4 regions of the Streptomyces siamensis genome follow, and region 4 is predicted to be linked to each of the others. Evidence: riboswitches for the same ligand, from Rfam matches in the RefSeq annotation. Region 4 holds a riboswitch; each other region holds the start of a gene.

Region 1 (4,437 bases), on a different contig from region 4:
CCCTACCCGGCGTACGCCTGGCTCCGGGAGCACGCCCCGGTGCACCGGACCCGGCTGCCCAGCGGGGTGGAGGCCTGGCTCGTCACCCGGTACACGGACGCCCGGCAGGCGCTCGCCGACCAACGGCTGTCCAAGAACCCCGCCCATCACGACGAACCCGCCCACGCCAAGGGGAAGACGGGCATCCCGGGCGAGCGCAAGGCCGAGCTGATGACCCATCTGCTGAACATCGACCCGCCGGACCACACCCGGCTGCGGCGGCTGGTCAGCAAGGCGTTCACCCCGCGCAGGGTGGCGGAGTTCGCGCCGCGCGTGCAGGAACTGACCGACCGGCTGATCGACCGGTTCGCGGGCGAGGGCTCCGCGGACCTCATCCACGACTTCGCGTTCCCGCTGCCCATCTACGCCATCTGCGACCTGCTCGGCGTCCCCCGCGAGGACCAGGACGACTTCCGGGACTGGGCGGGCATGATGATCCGGCACGGTGGCGGGCCGAGGGGCGGGGTGGCGCGGTCCGTCAAGAAGATGCGCGGCTATCTGGCCGACCTCATCCACCGCAAGCGGGAGGCGCTGCCCGAGCACCCCGCACCCGGCGAGGACCTCATCTCCGGGCTCATCCGCGCCTCCGACCACGGCGAGCACCTCACCGAGAACGAGGCCGCCGCGATGGCGTTCATCCTGCTCTTCGCGGGATTCGAGACGACGGTCAACCTCATCGGCAACGGCACCTACGCCCTCCTCACCCACCCCGGGCAGCGGGCCCGCCTCCAGACCTCCCTCGCCGCGGGGGAGCGGGCACTGCTCGAGACCGGGGTCGAGGAACTCCTGCGCTACGACGGGCCGGTCGAGCTCGCCACCTGGCGGTTCGCCACGGAGTCCGTGCGGATCGGCGGGCAGGACATCGCGCCCGGCGATCCCGTCCTCGTCGTCCTGGCGGCTGCGGACCGTGACCCCGCACGGTTCGAACAGCCGGACACGCTCGACCTGTCCCGGCGTGACAACCAGCACCTCGGGTACGGTCACGGCCTTCACTACTGTCTCGGCGCGCCGCTCGCCCGTCTGGAGGGGCAGACCGCGCTCGCCACGCTCCTCGCCCGCCTGCCCGATCTGCAACTCGCGGGGGATCCGGCCGATTTGCGCTGGCGTGGTGGCCTCATTATGCGTGGATTGCGCACACTTCCGGTGGAGTTCACGCCGATCAGGTAGGCATGCCGCGGAACGGCGTCCCGACCGGCAGTGGATGACGGTCCGTCATATCTGTGATCTTCACGTGATCTGCGCTGCATCGACTTGTGACAAGCGTTCGAGTGCGGATACGTTCACCCAGCAACGCGGCCCATCTGTCGCTGTAGCCGCTGTAGTCACCTGCTGTCACGCGAAAGGCTTCCGCATGCTCTCCGGGAACGGCCGTCACCGTCGCCCCCGTCAGGCCCCGGCCCTCATCGTCGCCGCAGGAGTGACCGGATCGGCCATCGCGATCCCGTTGCTCGGCGCCACCAGCGCGAGCGCAGCCGACGGCACCACGTGGGACCGGGTCGCGGAGTGCGAGAGCGGCGGCGCCTGGAGCGCCGACAACGGCAACGGCTACTACGGCGGCCTTCAGTTGACCCAGGACAACTGGGAGAGGTACGGCGGTCTCGCCTACGCCCCGAGCGCCGACCAGGCCAGCCGCTCGCAGCAGATAGCCATCGCGGAGAAGGTCCTCGACGGCGAGGGGCTCACCGCCTGGCCGACCTGCGGGCCGCTCTCCGGGCTCAGCAAGAACTCCGCTGACGTCGAGGTCGACACGGGCCTGGGCGACGATTCCTCGAACGAGGGCGGTTCTTCGGACTCGTCCGGTTCGTCCTCTTCATCTGATTCTTCCGACTCCTCTTTCTCGTCCGGTTCGTCCTCCCTGACCGACACCTCGCGCGAGGGCGGGAACTCCACCAAGTCCGACACCTCGTCCGACGAGGACTCCCAGGACTCGGACCGCTCGGACCAGGCGACGCCGAAGAGCGATGGATCGGACAAGTCGGGCCGGAGCGACGAGTCTTCGGAGGCGTCCGAGGGCGGCACGGCCGGAGCCGGCCGCCACCGCGGCGACAGCGCCGACGAGGACGCCACGGAGGGCGCGGGTGACGCCCGCAAGGACGGCACTCCGGGGCGGCACGCCTCCCGCGGCTCGGCCCCCTCGCGTGAATCCGCCGACGGCTCCTACACCGTGCGCAACGGCGACAGCCTCTCGACGATCGCCGACGCCCTCGACCTGCCGGGCGGATGGTCCGGGCTGTACGACGCGAACAAGAAGACGGTCGGCGCCGACCCCGACCTCATCCTCCCCGGTCAGAGCCTTGCAGTTGATGCCGAATCGGGCGAAAAGTAGCGGGAGTTCGCGTCACGGTTCGCCGTGGAATGTCCGGTTTGGTGCGAGTGAGAGATGAGTCTCAGAGGCCCTGATCGTCTTTGGAATTCCGTCGACCGCATGCCTACGGTCGTGATCGCTCGCCACAGCGGGCCCCGACGGTCGCAACGCCGAATCCTGCCGACGGCCGTACGGGAACAGTCGACGCGTCAAGCGCCGTGGGCAGGAGCGGGGGACCCAAGGTAAGTGCCGCGAACGGTTGTTGAACCGGGAGCGGCTAGGGGTGGAGCCGAGCGCTGGAGCGCGCGGCCGGGCACTCACCCGCCCGAACCCGACAGCTCACCTCGCAGGCGTCGGTGAGGGGATCCTCCATGCTGTTTTCCGACAAGGGCAAGCACCGTCGTCCTTCCAAGGCCGCACGTGTCGCCGCCCTCGCCGGTGTCACCGGTGTCGCCATCGCCGCTCCGCTGATGGCCGCCGGCAACGCCTCCGCCGCCACCGCGTCCGAGTGGGACGCCGTCGCCCAGTGCGAGGCCGGCGGCAACTGGGCCATCAACACCGGCAACGGCTACTACGGCGGCCTGCAGTTCGCGGCCTCCACCTGGGCCGCGTACGGAGGCACCGCCTACGCCTCCACCGCCGACAAGGCCTCCAAGGCCCAGCAGATAGCCGTCGGTGAGAAGGTTCTCGCCGCGCAGGGCAAGGGCGCCTGGCCGACCTGCGGCACGGGCCTGTCGAACGCCACGTACAACGGCGGCAGTGCCGACTCCGCGTCGAGCACCCCGAGCACCACCACCCGTACGACGGAGCAGCCCGCCTCACGTTCGGCCGAGCGCCCGGCCGCCAAGGAGACCGTCACCACCCCGACCGGCGAGAAGGTCAAGAAGGGTGACGGCGAGTACAAGGTCGTCAAGGGCGACACCCTCAGCTCCATCGCCGAGAAGAAGCACGTCAAGGGTGGCTGGCAGCAGCTGTTCAAGCTGAACAAGGACATCGTCGACGACGCCGACTTCATCTTCCCGGGCCAGCAGCTGCACCTCGGCTGACCGGCCCTCGCGCGGCGGCCGCGCCCCCCACCGGCCGCCGTGCGTCCGTCCGCGACCGCAGCCCCCACCTGCGTCCGCGCCCCCATCGGCCGTGTGCGGTCCGGACCGGCGTCCACGCCGTCCGGTCCGGCCCCGCGCCGCCGGTCGCGGTCCGGCACCGGTCCCCGAAAGGCCTCGGCCGGTCCATGGCTCTCCCATAGAAGAGGTCTCCGCACCGGAGGTCTCGTGAGGGTCCCCCCGTCCCCACGGGCTCCCCGCCCCGGCACGTGTTCCCCCGCACGCGCCGGGGCGGGGCTTTTCGTGCGGGGCGGTATTCATGTACGGGGCAGGTTTTTGTTCCGTTCGGAAACAATTTACGCTCGGTTCTGCTCAAGGGGTGGTCGTCAGGCTGGCCGATCCCCCCGGGGCGGTTAGGCTCATGTCGCGAAGCCGTCCCAGGCTCCGCGCCGTGCCGGGCCCGGTGTCCGGCGTACCCGCGTCACATCCCAGAAGGAGATGCTCGTGCCGTCCATCGACGTCGTCGTAGCCCGGGAAATCCTGGACTCCCGAGGCAACCCCACGGTCGAGGTCGAGGTCGGCCTCGACGACGGCAGCACCGGTCGTGCCGCCGTCCCGTCCGGCGCCTCCACCGGTGCCTTCGAGGCCATCGAGCTCCGCGACGGTGACCCCAACCGCTACCAGGGCAAGGGTGTCGAGAAGGCCGTCCTCGCCGTCATCGAGCAGATCGGCCCGGAGCTCGTCGGCTACGACGCCACCGAGCAGCGCCTGATCGACCAGGCGATGTTCGACCTGGACGCCACCGACAACAAGGGCTCGCTCGGCGCCAACGCCATCCTCGGCGTCTCGCTCGCCGTCGCGCACGCCGCCTCCGAGGCGTCCGACCTCCCCCTCTTCCGCTACCTGGGCGGCCCGAACGCGCACCTGCTGCCCGTTCCGATGATGAACATCCTGAACGGCGGCTCGCACGCCGACTCCAACGTGGACATCCAGGAGTTCATGATCGCCCCGATCGGCGCGGAGTCCTTCTCCGAGGCCCTGCGCTGGGGT
Region 2 (4,437 bases), on a different contig from region 4:
GTTCCGTACGGGCCGCCGGCCTGCACGCCAGGTCGGCCGCGACGCTCGCCTCCGCCGCCCTTCCCCCGGACCCGGCGCACGTGGGCGAGGTGATGTGGCGGGACATGTGGGTGAAGCGGCTCCAGGCGGTGGAGCCACCGGTCCACACCTGGCTGGAGCACCAGACCCGGGATGCGTACTGGCGCCACGGGAGCGTCCGCGAGAACTACGGAGCGATCCGGGCGGCGGTCCTGGCGGTCGGCGGCTGGCACGACCCGTACCGCGACACGGTGCTGCGTCTGGTCGAGCACCTGCCACCCGATCGCGTACGCGGAGTGATCGGCCCGTGGTCGCACCACTATCCCGACCGGGACCGGCCGCCCGGCCCGGCGATCGGCTTCCTCCAGGAGACCCTGCGCTGGTGGGACCACTGGCTGCGCACCCCGACGACGCCCGGGACGGGCCCCGGCCCCGGCCCCGGCCCCGGCGGCATCATGACGGAACCGCTCCTGCGCTCGTACGTCATGGACGCGCGTCCCCCGGCGACGACGTATCCGGTGATCACCGGCCGCTGGGTGGGTGATCCCGTCTGGCCGTCGCCCTCCGTGACCCGGGTCACATACGCGCTCCAGGGCGACCCGGTGGCGGTGCGCTCACCGCAGCACACCGGGGTGGACGCGGGCCGCACCGTCCCACGCGGCCACGACGCCGACCTGCCCCCGGACCAGCGGGAGGAGGACGCCCGGTCGGTCTGCTTCGAGTTCGAGGTCACGGAGGAGACCTGGGTCCTGGGCCGCCCGGCGGTCCGGCTGCGGCTGACCTCGCACTCCCCCCGGGGCCAGGTGATCGCCAGGCTGTGCGACGTGGCTCCCGACGGCGCCTCGACGCTCGTCACCCGGGGCGTGCTGAATCTGTCGGCGCGCCACGGCAGCGACCGGGCGACGGCATGGGTGCCGGGCGCGACGGAGGACGTGCTCGTCGAGCTGGACCCCATCGGTCACGCGTTCCCGCCCGGGCATCACGTCCGGCTCGCCGTCTCCTCCGCGTACTGGCCGTGGGTCTGGCCCCAGCCCGGTCCGGAGACCGGCTTCACCCTGGACCCGGCGGCCGGCGTCCTCGAACTCCCGGTGAGGGCACGGGAGTCGGACCCGGCGATCGCCTTCGAGGAGCCGGAGCAGTCCGCACCCCTCGGGGCGGCCTCCCCCGCGACGCTGGACGAGCCGCGCCCCGAACGGCTCCTCGTGCACGACGTCGCCAAGGGCGAGTGGCGTCTGGAGACCGACCTCCGTCACGAAGGCACCCATATCCACCCGGACGGCCTCGAAGTCACCGAGGACGTCGGGGAGTCGTACACGATCGACGAGTCCGGCCCCTTGTCGGCGCGCGCCCGCTCGGCCTGGTCGGTCCGCTTCCACCGCCCTGACCTCGCCTGGGACGCCCGGGTGACGACGCGGTCGGAACTCACCTGCTCCGAAAGGGAGTTCATCGCCTCCGACGAGGTCATCTGCAGGGACGGCGACGAGGTGGTCTTCCACCGGACGTGGCAGAAGCGGATCCCGCGCACGTCGGGCTAGGCCCGCCGACGCTCCGGCCCTGCCCGCCGGGGCGGCCGGACGCACGACCGCCCTGCCCCACGGAAACCCCTGCGGCCTGCCCGAGTTGCCCGACTTATACCCTCCGGCCCGCCACGCCCTGATGTCCGAGTTGTACCTACTCGTACCGATAGGCCACCGAGGCGTGATGTCCGAGTTGCCGGTCTTGCCGCTTTAGTTGGCCTTGGTCTCGTGAGTTGGGTCACGTGCACCCTCGACCGGGAATTTACGCCGTCTTCACAGGATCCCTTTGCTAAAGGCAAGTTGAGGATCCAATTCCGGTTGAATCGGACGTATCGACACTGCCTTAATCAGGCGAAAGCGATCTTCGTCCGAAATTCAGCCCTTGTTCCCGACATGTGCTCTCGCATACGTTCACGTCGATCCCGGGCGGATCGCCGAATCCTGCCGCCGCCCGGACCCACCCACCCACGCACACACGGCAGGAGCGGGGGACCCAGAAAAGCCGTCGATCCAGACAAACCGGAACGACTAGGGGTCAAGCCGCACAGAGAGCGCGGCCGGGCACCTCCCCGCCCGAACCCGACAGCTCACCTCGCAGGCGCAGGAGAGGAAACCGCCATGTCCGGACGACTCATGAACCGCCGCTTCAGGACCAGCCCCCTCATCACCCGTGGCGTGCTCGCCGCCGGTGTGGGCGGAGTCGCCCTCGCACTCCCCCTCCTGAGCGCCACCGGCGCCCAGGCCGCCACCGCGACGCAGACCGTCCGGGCGACCGTCCCCCAGGTGCAGCTCCTCACCTACACCGTGGTCGCCGGTGACACCCTCCAGAGCGTCGCGAAGAAGAACCCGTCGAGCGGTGGCTGGCAGGCGCTGTACGACGCCAACAAGGCCGTCATCGGCCCCGACGCCGCCCACCTGCGCCCGGGACTGGTGCTGACGGTGGGCACGAAGAACCTCGCGACCGGCGTGGTGTCCCCGCTCACCAAGGCCGCACCGGCGGCAGCGGCCCCCTCCTCCGGCAAGACGTACGCCAACAACCTCGACGGCTGGATCAAGCACTCCCTGGACATCATGGCCAAGAAGCGCATACCCGGCACGTACAACGGCATCCACCGCAACGTGATGCGCGAGTCCTCCGGCAACCCCCGCGCCATCAACAACTGGGACTCCAACGCCAAGGCCGGCATCCCCTCGAAGGGCCTCCTCCAGGTGATCGACCCCACCTTCAAGGCGTACCACGTCCCCGGCACCTCGATGGACCCGTACGACCCGGTCGCGAACATCACGGCCGCCTGCAACTACGCCGCGGCGAAGTACGGCTCGATCGACAACGTCAACGGAGCGTACTGACCCGGCGACAGCGGCACATCGCCGATTCGGGGCGCGGGCGGACTTCCGCACGCGCCCCGAATCGGTATTTTTGTCCGTCTTTCTCAGACTTCTCTGATTTGTTCCGTTTCTTCGGTTGCGTCTACACCCCGAAGAGCCGTTCCAGCACGACCGCGATGCCGTCGTCCTCGTTCGACAAGGTCACCTCGTCGGCCACCGCCTTCAGTTCCGGATGCGCGTTGGCCATGGCGATCCCACGGGCCGCCCAGTCGAACATGGGGATGTCATTGGGCATGTCGCCGAAGGCGAGGGTCTCGGCGGGCGCGAGACCGAGGTGCGCCGCGGCGAGGGCGAGACCCGTCGCCTTGGTCACGCCGCATGGCTGGAGTTCGACGGTACCCGGCCCCGACATGGTGACCGTCGCCAGCGAACCGACCACCGACCGTGCCGCCGAGGCCAACTCGTCGTCGGTCAGGGAAGGGTGACGGAGCAGCACCTTGCTGATGGGCTCCGTCCACAGGTCGTCGCGCCGCCGCACCCGTACCGCCGGGAGCGTCGGGTGGGGCATCACGTAGCCCGGCTCGATCAAGGTCAGCCCGTCCACGCCGTCCTGGTCCACCGCCGCGTACAGCAGGCCGACTTCCGCCTCGATCTTGCCGAGCGCCGTCTCCGCCAGTTCCCTGTCCAGGGTCACCGACCACAGCATCCGGTCCGCCCCGGCGTCGTACAGCTGCGCTCCCTGACCGCACACCGCCAGTCCCTCGCCGCCGAGTTCGTCCAGCAGCGGTCGCACCCTCGGTGCGGGACGGCCCGTCACCACGAGATGCCGGGCACCCGCCTCGGCCACCCTCGCCAGCGCGGCCCGCGACCGGTCGGAGAGGGTGTCGTCGCCGCGCAGCAGCGTTCCGTCCAGGTCAGTGGCGATGAGTGAATATGCAGTCGGAGCGGCCATGATCCGAAGAATACGGATCGCACGACTCAACGGCCCGCCGTGAACCGGACGACGTCCGGTATCCCGCCCGCAACGCCCTTCACCGTCCGGACGGCAGGGGCAGTTCGCCGTACAACCCGTGCGCGCGGTACACGGAGGCGCCCTTCTCCACAGCCACGCAAGGGCGAGGTGCGCCGCTTCGCCCGCAGCGCACCTCGCCCCAACTCACCTGTGTGCGGCGGCCAGATGTCCGGCCAGCCGGGGCGAGGCGAACTCCGTCCCGCACACGAACCGCATCACCGGCCCGTACGAGGCCGCCGCCGGCAGCCCGGTGAAGTACAGGCCTCGGACGGAGGAGCGGTAGCCCGCGCCCAGCCTCGGGGTGCCGCGGCTGACCGCCAGTTCGGTGCGCAGCTCGTGCCCGAGGAAGTCCATCGCCGCGACGTCGACGCGATAGCCGGTCGCCGCGACGACGTGGTCGGCGAAGAGTTCCTCGGCCCGGCCCCCATGGGTCCGGACGGTCAGGACGGGGCTGCCCTCGCGCACCTGGGCGCGGACGATCCGCTGGACCTCACGGACCTCGACCTTGCCCTCGAAGCGGTCGCGCAGCCACCAGGCTCCGAGCGGGCCGAGCACCCGGCG
Region 3 (4,437 bases), on a different contig from region 4:
CCTTCACCGAGAACGACTGCGCCGCCTCGTAGCCGGTCAACTCCGAGGTCCCGTCGTGGATCTCGTGGACCGGCGACAGCGAGAGGCTCTCGGTGCGGATGTCGCGTTCCTCCACGCCTTGGGCGCGCACGGCCGCGAGCAGGGCGTTCGACGCGGCGGTCTGTGCGGCGAGCGCCTCCTTCGCCGTCTTCGCGGTGGCCGCGACGCCCACGCCGAGGACGGCGACGTCCGGTGTGGCGGTGGCACTGCCCTGTCCGGTGACGGTGACCGTGGACGGGGTGGACTCGGCGGCGGCTCCGGGGCGGACCTCCAGCGCGAGGGCGGGGGCCGCGGCGGCCTGCGGGAGGGCGAGGGCGAGGAGGGTCACGGCGAGTGCGGTGGACACGCGGCGGGCGGGCATGGAGGTCTCCTTCGGGCCCCGCCCCTCGGGACGCGGGGGCGGTTCGCGGTCATCCCAGCACCGCGTGCCGCGCTCCGCCCCACGCCACTCCCGCGTTGTCACCTCACTGGTCGAGCCGCCGTCGGCGGACTCCGGCGGCGTCGGCGCGGCTCAGGCGACCGCCTCTATGCGCATCTTGATGTCGTCCGGGGAGAGGGCACCCTTGGCGGCCACATGGTCTCCCGACGACTCGCCGCGCAGCCGGCGCCCGATCCACGGGACCAGGTACTCACGCGCCCAGTGGATGTCGTCGCGCCGCACTTCGAGCGTGCCGCGGGGCGGCAGCGGCGGCCAGGGCTGGTCCGGGTCGGCCGGCACGTCGAGACCGAGTACCTGACCGGCGCGGAGCGCCACCCGGGTGTGCCCCTCGGGCGAGAGGTGCAGCCGGTCGCCGTCCCAGGCACGGCGGTCCTGAACCGTCTTGAGGGACCAGAGGTCGAGCACGGGGCAGCCGTAGCGGTCCGCGATGGCACGCACATGTCCGTTGTACGTGGCGATCTTGCCGCGCAGGTGCTTGAGCACGGGCACGCCACGGGTGTCGAAGCCGGTGGTCACCATGACGGTGCCGACGGCGGAGGTGAGGTCGGCGATCGCCTGCTCGAAGCGCTCCGCGACCTCGTCGGGGTCGGTGCCGGGCCGGATGATGTCGTTGCCGCCCGCGCAGAAGGAGACCAGGTCCGGGGCGAGTTCCTTGGCGCGCCCGAGCTGGTCCGCGACGATCTGGTCGAGCAGTTTCCCGCGCACGGCGAGATTGGTGTAGTTGAAGTCGCCCTCGGCGCGCCGGTCCGCGAGGAGCACCGCGAAGCGGTCGGCCCAGCCCACGAAGGCCCCGTCCGGACCGGGGTCGCCGACGCCCTCGGTGAAGCTGTCCCCCACCGCCACGTACGACCCGATCACTGATCTGTTGTCACTCTTCGAATCGTCTGCCACGTCGGACCATGATTCACCTTTCGATGTGAGCTACGCGACCGTAAGGAAGGGTTGACGGATGGTGAGATAAGCCACTCGTCAAGTATTGGTCAATCCGGAATAGGGCCCTGATCAGGAGCGTTGACCGTGTCCGCACGCGGAGGGCCGCAATCCGGCACCGGTGGCGCCGAATTGACGTGTCGACGCACCGAAGGCCGGACCCCGGGGATCGGGGGTCCGGCCTTCGGAGGTGGTCCTGCCTCGTGGACGTCGGGTCCCGCCGTCAGGAGCGGGACCCGGCGTCCGCGGCAGGAGGTGGCGGGCGCAGGGGACTGCGGAAGGCGTCAGCCGACGGCGACACCGTGCGAGCGCAGGTAGGCGACCGGGTCCACGTCCGAGCCGTAGTTCGGCGTGGTGCGGATCTCGAAGTGCAGGTGCGGTCCGGTGACGTTGCCCGTCGCGCCGGAGAGGCCGATCTGCTGGCCGGGGGTCACGGTCTGGCCCGCCGAGACGGACAGGGCCGACATGTGGGCGTACTGGGAGTACTTGCCGTCGGCGTGCTGGATGACGACCTGGTTGCCGTAGGCGCCGCCCCAGCCGGCGGAGACGACGGTTCCGGCGGCGATGGACTTGATGGTGGTGCCGGTCGGGACCACGAAGTCCACGCCGGTGTGGTACCCGCTGGACCACATGCTGCCCGCCACCTTGTAGGAGGTGCCGATGCTGCCGCCCGCGACCGGCAGCGTGTAGCCGGAGGAGCTCTTCGCGGCGGCCTGGGGCGCGGGGGCGCTCTCGGTCTTCGCGGCCGGAGCGGACGACCGGGTGGTCCCGGCGGACCCGGCCTTCGCGCCGATCGTCAGCTTCAGACCCGGATGGATCAGCGCCGGGTCGCCGCCGATGGCCGAGCGGTTGTCGGAGTACAGCTTCTTCCAGCCACCGCGGACGCTCTGCTGGTCGGCGATCTTCGAGAGATAGTCGCCGGTCTTGACGCGGTAGGTCTTGGTCCCGGCCACCTTCTTCGCCGCGACGGGAGCGGCGGTCACGGCCTTGCCCGCCTTCTGCGCGACGGTTGCGGCGGGGGTGGCGGCATGGGCGCCGGTGGCGCCCAGCAGGGGCAGCGCGAGTGCGGCGCCACCGGTTCCGGCGACGGCGATCGAGCGGGCGAAGCGGGGGGACTTGGGACGGCGGTGCTTACCCTTCGCGGGCATGACGAGTTCCTCTCCGGCGCCTGCGAGGTGAGCTGTCGGGTGCGGGCTGGAGATGCCCGGCCACGCGTGGGCGCGGCTGTACCCCGAGCCGTTCCGGAGACCGGAACAGGCATGGAACCTTGGGTCCCCCGCTCCTGCCGTGTGCGGGTCTGTGTGCGGATTCCGGCCGGCGGCAGGATTGGGCGTCCGTCCGGAGTGAGGGCGAACGTAAGCGAGACGAGAGCGCAGCCACAAGCAGGTGATTTTTCCGCGCTCCCGCCTTTCTTGATCCATGTCGGAAATGCCGGTCACTCTCCGTGAAGAGATGATCTTTTTGCCGACTCAACCAGCCCGCGGATACGGGCGCGTTGCGAAAAGCGGGCCGCGACGCATCGTCACGAATATGACGCTGCTCACGCGGCCCATCGCACGGCGCCCCAATCCAGGGCCAGTTGGAACGAAGGTCCCGATTCCGGCAGAACAGTCATATGCGACGTAGCCGGATGACTGCGGCATCGAGGTCCCCTCGCAGGCTCGTCCGCAGCCCGTGGTGCAGCAACACCGCACCTCGATGGATTTCGCCCGTATCACGGCATTCGTACGCCTGCGCTGGATCGAGTCCGCGCAGCCGGAGCGGGGCGGCCGGCTCGCCGTACCGCTGGGCCTGGAGCCAGGCGAGCACCACCGTCTCGTCGCCGTGGACGTACTGCACGGCGCTCAGGCCGCCCTCAGGAGGGCGCAGACGGTAGAGGTCCCCGCGCTGCACGACGGGGCGGATCTCCTTGTAGAGGCGGACCCATTCCCGCGCCTCGGCGAGCTCCTCCTCGCTCCACGCGGACAGGTCCCCACCGATGCCGAGCACCCCGGCCATGGCGCTCACGAACCGTGGACGCAGGGCGCTGACCCGGCCGTTGAGCTGGGTGTTCGGGCTGTCGGTGACCCAGGCGGACATGACCCGCGCGGGGTGGATCTGGCTGAGGCCGTACTGGATGGCGAGCCGGTCGAGCGGGTCGGTGTTGTCCGAGGTCCACACCTGGTCCGTACGGGCCATGATGCCGAGGTCGATCCTGCCGCCACCGCCGGAGCAGGACTCGAAGGCGACACCGGGGTGCGCGGCCCGCAGCCGGTCGAGGAGGGCGTACAGGGCCCGCACGTGCTCGACCCACAGCTTCTGCGGATAGGACTCTCCGGGCCAACCCGCGTCCGTGAAGCAGCGGTTGAAGTCCCACTTCACATAGTCGACCGGCGCACCGGAGAGCAGCCGGTCGAGCTGCTCCCACAGGTACTCCTGGACGTCCTGGCGGGCCAGGTTGAGAACGAGTTGATTGCGGTACTCCGTCCTGGTCCGCCCCGATTGGAACTGGACCCAGTCCGGGTGCGCGCGGTACAGCTCGCTGTCCGGATTGACCATCTCCGGTTCGACCCAGATCCCGAACCCCATGCCGAGCGCGTGGACATGGTCGGCGAGCGGCTTGAGCCCCGCGGGGAAACGGTCCGGGTTGGGCGTCCAGTCGCCGAGCCCGGCCCGGTCGCCGGTGCGCGCGCCGAACCAGCCGTCGTCGACCACGAACAGCTCGACACCGATCTCCGCGGCCCGCCGCGCCAGCGCCATCTGCTGGTCCTCGGCGATGTCGAAGGTGGTGGCCTCCCAGGAATTGAAGAGCACCGGGCGGTCCCGGCCGGCGTCCGGGACGACGTGCTCCCGCTGGTAGGCGTGCCAGGTCCGGCTCGCCCCGCCGAAGCCGCCGGCGCTCCAGAGCCCGGCGAAGACCGGGGTGGTGAACGACTCCCCCGCCTCCAGGCGCAGCAGCCCGGAGTCGTCGTACCCCGCGCCCCCGGTGATCTGCACCCGGGCGTCGGGCAGCTGGGCCACGGCGATCCGCCAGGACCCCGACCAGCCGA
Region 4 (4,437 bases):
CACCGACGAAGACGAGGAGTCGGCGAAGTGACCGAGCTCGCGAGCATGGATTTCCACCCGCAGCCCCAGGCGGGCGAGGCCAAGCCCTGGGCGTTCCCGGCCCCCGAGCGCGGCACGCTGGACAACGGCCTGACGGTGCTGCGCTGCCACCGCCCCGGTCAGCAGGTCGTCGCCGTCGAGGTGCTGCTCGCGGCGCCCCTGGAGGCCGAGCCGACCGGTCTGGACGGCGTCGCCACCATCATGGCGCGGGCCTTCTCCGAGGGCACGGACAAGCACTCCGCCGAGGAGTTCGCCGCGGAGCTGGAGCGCTGCGGCGCCACGCTCGACGCGCACGCGGACCACCCCGGCGTGCGTCTGTCGCTCGAAGTCCCCGTCTCCCGCCTGCCCAAGGCGCTCGGTCTGCTGGCCGACGCCCTGCGGGCACCGGCGTTCGAGGACAGCGAGGTCGAGCGGCTGGTGCGCAACCGGCTGGACGAGATCCCGCACGAGTCGGCCAACCCGGCCCGCCGCGCCGCCAAGGAGCTCTCCAAGGAGCTCTTCCCGTCGACCTCGCGCATGTCGCGCCCGCGGCAGGGCACCGAGGAGACCGTCGAGAACATCGACTCGGCGGCCGTGCGCGCCTTCTACGAGAAGCACGTGCGTCCCGCGACCGGGACCGCGGTCATCGTCGGTGACCTCACCGGCGTCGACGTCGACGAACTGCTCGGCGACACGCTCGGCTCCTGGACCGGCTCGTCCGCCGAGCCGCGCCCGGTGCCGCCGGTGAGCGCCGACGACACGGGCCGCGTGATCATCGTCGACCGGCCCGGTGCCGTGCAGACGCAGCTGCTCATCGGCCGTGTGGGGGCCGACCGGCACGACCGTGTGTGGCCCGCCCAGGTGCTCGGCACCTACTGCCTCGGCGGCACCCTCACCTCGCGTCTGGACCGGGTCCTGCGCGAGGAGAAGGGATACACCTACGGCGTACGGGCGTTCGGCCAGGTCCTGCGGGCCGCGCCGTCGTCCTCCGCGGGCACCACGGGCGTGGCGATGCTCGCCATCAGCGGCTCCGTGGACACCCCGAACACGGGTCCGGCGCTCGACGACCTGTGGAAGGTGCTGCGCACCCTCGCCGCCGAGGGTCTGACCGACGCCGAGCGGGACGTCGCCGTGCAGAACCTGGTCGGTGTGGCGCCCCTCAAGTTCGAGACCGCGGCGGCCGTGGCGAGCACACTCGCGGACCAGGTCGAGCAGTTCCTGCCCGACGACTACCAGGCGACGCTGTATCAGCAGCTGGCCGCGACGGGCACCGTGGAGGCAACGGCGGCCGTCGTGAACGCCTTCCCGGTGGACCGGCTGGTGACGGTGCTGGTGGGCGACGCCGAGAAGATCAAGGAGCCCGTCCAGGCCCTCGGAATCGGTGAAGTGACCGTCGTGACGGCCGAGTAGAGCGGCGCGACATCTCGGAGGCCCAGGTGGCGCATACGTCACCTGGGCCTCGCTTTGTCCGGACTCCCTTCTCGATTTGTCCGTATTGGTGGAGAGGTTGCCTGTCTGCCCTGTGGCATGCACTACAAAAACCGTGATCCGTTTGTTGTTCGAAAGGCGCCCCGTCTAGCGTCGATCCGGCTGTTCGCCAGGCAGTGCGCCGCGCCCGCGGCACCGGACAGTCATCGCCGAGTCCCCGTACGGCGCGAGCCAGGGGAGCCGGGGACCCATACGCAGTCCCTGGGGTGAATCGGACGCCCTCCCGGAGGGGGTCCGTAGGAGACCTTCCTGCTCCGAACCCGTCAGCTAACCCGGTAGGCGAGAGGGAAGGAAAGGACCAGCCCCTACATGGCGTTCACCTGTGGCACCGGGAAGCATCGTCGTCCGAGCCGCGTGAAGCGCACCACCACGAACGCCGTCGGCGTCGCGGCGCTCACCACCACCGGCGTCGTCGGGGCGCTGGCCGCACCCGCGCTCGCCGCGGAGACCTCCGTCGAGCAGACCGGACTGACTCCGGTCGTCTCCCTCGGCGACTCGGTAGCCGAGCAGATCGACGAGCAGGCCGTGGCGCAGCAGCGCGCCGCCGACGAGGCCACGGCGCTGAAGAAGGCCGAGGAGGCCGCCCGCAAGCGGGCCGCCGAGGAGGCCAAGAAGAAGCGTGAGGCCAAGGAGCGCGCCGCCCGCGAGGCCGAGCGCAAGCGCCTCAACTCCTTCGTCCTGCCGATCACCGGCTCGTACGTCTCCACGGGCTACAAGACCGGTGGCAGCCTCTGGTCCTCCGGCAGCCACACCGGCGTCGACTTCCACGCGGCGTCCGGCACCCCGGTCCACGCCGTCGGCTCGGGCACGGTCGTCACGGCCGGCTGGGGCGGCGCCTACGGCAACCAGGTCGTGATCAAGATGCACGACGGCACGTACACCATGTACGGCCACCTGTCGTCCATCGGCGTCTCCGTCGGCCAGGCGGTCACCCCGGGGCAGCAGATAGCCCTCTCCGGGTCCACCGGGAACACCACCGGACCGCACCTTCACTTCGAGGCCCGTACGACCGCGGAGTACGGCTCGGACATGGACCCCGTCGGCTACCTCCGCGCGCGCGGTGTGAGCGTCTGACGCACCTCGGCCCGCGGGGCACGGACGCCCGGCGCGCCGCCGCTCGCGCGGTGTGAACCTCCGACGTCCGCTCCGCGACTTCTTCACGACTTTGGATGCCCCGGCTCACCGAGCCGGGGCATCGTCGTTTCGGCCGGGCATCTGTCCAAAAAATATCCATGGATTCCGGCCTCCCGTCGGAAATTCCGGCTGCCTGCAATAGAGTCACTGAACAGGCGTCAATCGATGGCGTTTCGCGGGCATTAAAGCGGAGGTCCGGTCATGCGTATTCCGGCGCACTCGGTATGCACGGCGATCCGTGACGACATCGTCTCGGGCGTCTACGAGCGCGGCAGCCGGCTCACCGAGGAACTGCTCGCCCGCCGCTACGGCGTCTCGCGTGTCCCCGTGCGCGAAGCGCTGCGCACGCTGGAGGCCGAGGGCTTCGTCGTCACCCGGCGGCACGCGGGCGCGTGTGTCGCGGAGCCGACCGAGCAGGAGGCGTCGGACCTGCTGGAGATGCGGATGCTGCTGGAGCCGCTGGCCGCGGCACGGGCCGCCCAGCGCCGGACCGAGGCCCATCTGAAGGTGCTCCGGGGCCTGGTCAGGCTCGGTCAGGAGCGCGCCAGGAGGGGGCACAGCGAGGATCTGCGCTCCTTGGGAGGCTGGTTCCACGAGACCCTCGCGCAGGCCTCCGGCAGCCCGGCGCTGACGTCCACGCTCGCGCAGCTGCGGCACAAGATCGCCTGGATGTACACCGTGGAGGTGCCGGCCGGCCCGGCGGAGTCCTGGGCGGAGCACGGCGGGATCGTGGACGCCGTCGCGCGGGGCGACAGCGAGCGGGCGCGGTCGATCACGGCTCTGCACGCGGAGCGTGCGACGGCCGCGCACCGGCTCCGTTTTCCCGGCGGCGGGGACCGGGCGGAGCGTGTGAGGACTTCGCAACATCCCGTAAACATGACGGGCGTGCGGCATTAACACGGGCACCGTATACAAAGATGAGTAATTCGCGGGGGATTATTTCTGCTGCCCGGAAACGGGAAAAGCAAAGGGCTCGTCCGAGATTCTCGGACGAGCCCTTCGGCGGATGTGCGGGACGGCGTTCTTTCGCCTCTCGGGGCGAAGTCCGCCGTCGCCGGCAATGCGATCAGACAGTCTCCGGGAGCTCCTCGAGCCCCTCGGCGACCAGCTTGGCAAGGCGGTCGAGGGCGGCGTCCGCACCCTCGGCGTCGGAGGCGAGGACGATCTCCTCGCCGCCCTGGGCACCCAGGCCGAGGACCGCGAGCATGGAGGCCGCGTTGACGGGGTTCCCGTCGGCCTTGGCGATCGTCACGGGGATGCCGGAGGCCGTGGCGGCCCGGACGAAGATGGAGGCGGGGCGGGCGTGGAGGCCCTCAGCCCAGCCGACGTTGACGCGGCGCTCAGCCATGTGATGCTGCCCTTCAGGTGTTCAGGGTTGTCTAGACCAGTGTCCCATAACGTGAAGACTGCCCGGAGCGGTCCGGAGTCCCGTCCCGAGTGTCGCCGGATCGCGGCCTCGATCCGGCTTCCGTCCTCCACAGACTGCCGCGCGCCGTTGTCGGACGCGAGCCGTACTCTGGGGCCCATGCAGACCTCGCCGGACGGGCACGCGTACCCCGCTCACTGGGAAGCCGACGTGGTGCTGCGCGACGGCGGCACCGCCCGCATCAGGCCCATCACCGTCGATGACGCCGAGCGCCTGGTCAGCTTCTACGAGCAGGTGTCCGACGAGTCGAAGTACTACCGCTTCTTCGCGCCGTATCCGCGCCTGTCCGCGAAGGACGTCCACCGCTTCACGCACCACGACTTCGTGGACAGGGTGGGTCTCGCGGCCACAGTGGGCGGCGAGTTCATCGC

What was found. A riboswitch is a leader RNA that binds a small molecule or an ion and turns the genes downstream of it on or off. The one in region 4 is predicted to bind cyclic di-AMP.
Region 1: another riboswitch for cyclic di-AMP. It lies ahead of ABEB03_RS41630 (transglycosylase family protein); the one in region 4 lies ahead of ABEB03_RS30255 (M23 family metallopeptidase).
Region 2: another riboswitch for cyclic di-AMP. It lies ahead of ABEB03_RS09835 (transglycosylase SLT domain-containing protein); the one in region 4 lies ahead of ABEB03_RS30255 (M23 family metallopeptidase).
Region 3: another riboswitch for cyclic di-AMP. It lies ahead of ABEB03_RS29450 (M23 family metallopeptidase); the one in region 4 lies ahead of ABEB03_RS30255 (M23 family metallopeptidase).

The regions. Positions count from the first base shown of each region.
Region 1 covers NZ_BAABKB010000046.1:248-4,684, forward strand. The annotation lists gene ABEB03_RS41620 (cytochrome P450 family protein) at 1-1,206, shown strand, start outside; gene ABEB03_RS41625 (transglycosylase family protein) at 1,391-2,365, shown strand; cyclic di-AMP (ydaO/yuaA leader) riboswitch at 2,549-2,712, shown strand; gene ABEB03_RS41630 (transglycosylase family protein) at 2,716-3,390, shown strand; gene eno (phosphopyruvate hydratase) at 3,886-4,437, shown strand, end outside.
Region 2 covers NZ_BAABKB010000003.1:189,864-194,300, reverse strand. The annotation lists gene ABEB03_RS09840 (CocE/NonD family hydrolase) at 1-1,553, shown strand, start outside; cyclic di-AMP (ydaO/yuaA leader) riboswitch at 2,020-2,131, shown strand; gene ABEB03_RS09835 (transglycosylase SLT domain-containing protein) at 2,154-2,885, shown strand; gene ABEB03_RS09830 (HAD family hydrolase) at 3,007-3,816, opposite strand; gene ABEB03_RS09825 (FAD-dependent oxidoreductase) at 4,021-4,437, opposite strand, start outside.
Region 3 covers NZ_BAABKB010000027.1:189,723-194,159, reverse strand. The annotation lists gene ABEB03_RS29460 (SIMPL domain-containing protein) at 1-400, opposite strand, end outside; gene ABEB03_RS29455 (SGNH/GDSL hydrolase family protein) at 551-1,336, opposite strand; gene ABEB03_RS29450 (M23 family metallopeptidase) at 1,693-2,556, opposite strand; cyclic di-AMP (ydaO/yuaA leader) riboswitch at 2,561-2,712, opposite strand; gene ABEB03_RS29445 (alpha-galactosidase) at 3,020-4,437, opposite strand, start outside.
Region 4 covers NZ_BAABKB010000029.1:81,102-85,538, reverse strand. The annotation lists gene ABEB03_RS30265 (M16 family metallopeptidase) at 1-31, shown strand, start outside; gene ABEB03_RS30260 (M16 family metallopeptidase) at 28-1,428, shown strand; cyclic di-AMP (ydaO/yuaA leader) riboswitch at 1,644-1,803, shown strand; gene ABEB03_RS30255 (M23 family metallopeptidase) at 1,816-2,580, shown strand; gene ABEB03_RS30250 (GntR family transcriptional regulator) at 2,842-3,537, shown strand; gene ABEB03_RS30245 (HPr family phosphocarrier protein) at 3,707-3,988, opposite strand; gene ABEB03_RS30240 (bifunctional acetate--CoA ligase family protein/GNAT family N-acetyltransferase) at 4,166-4,437, shown strand, end outside.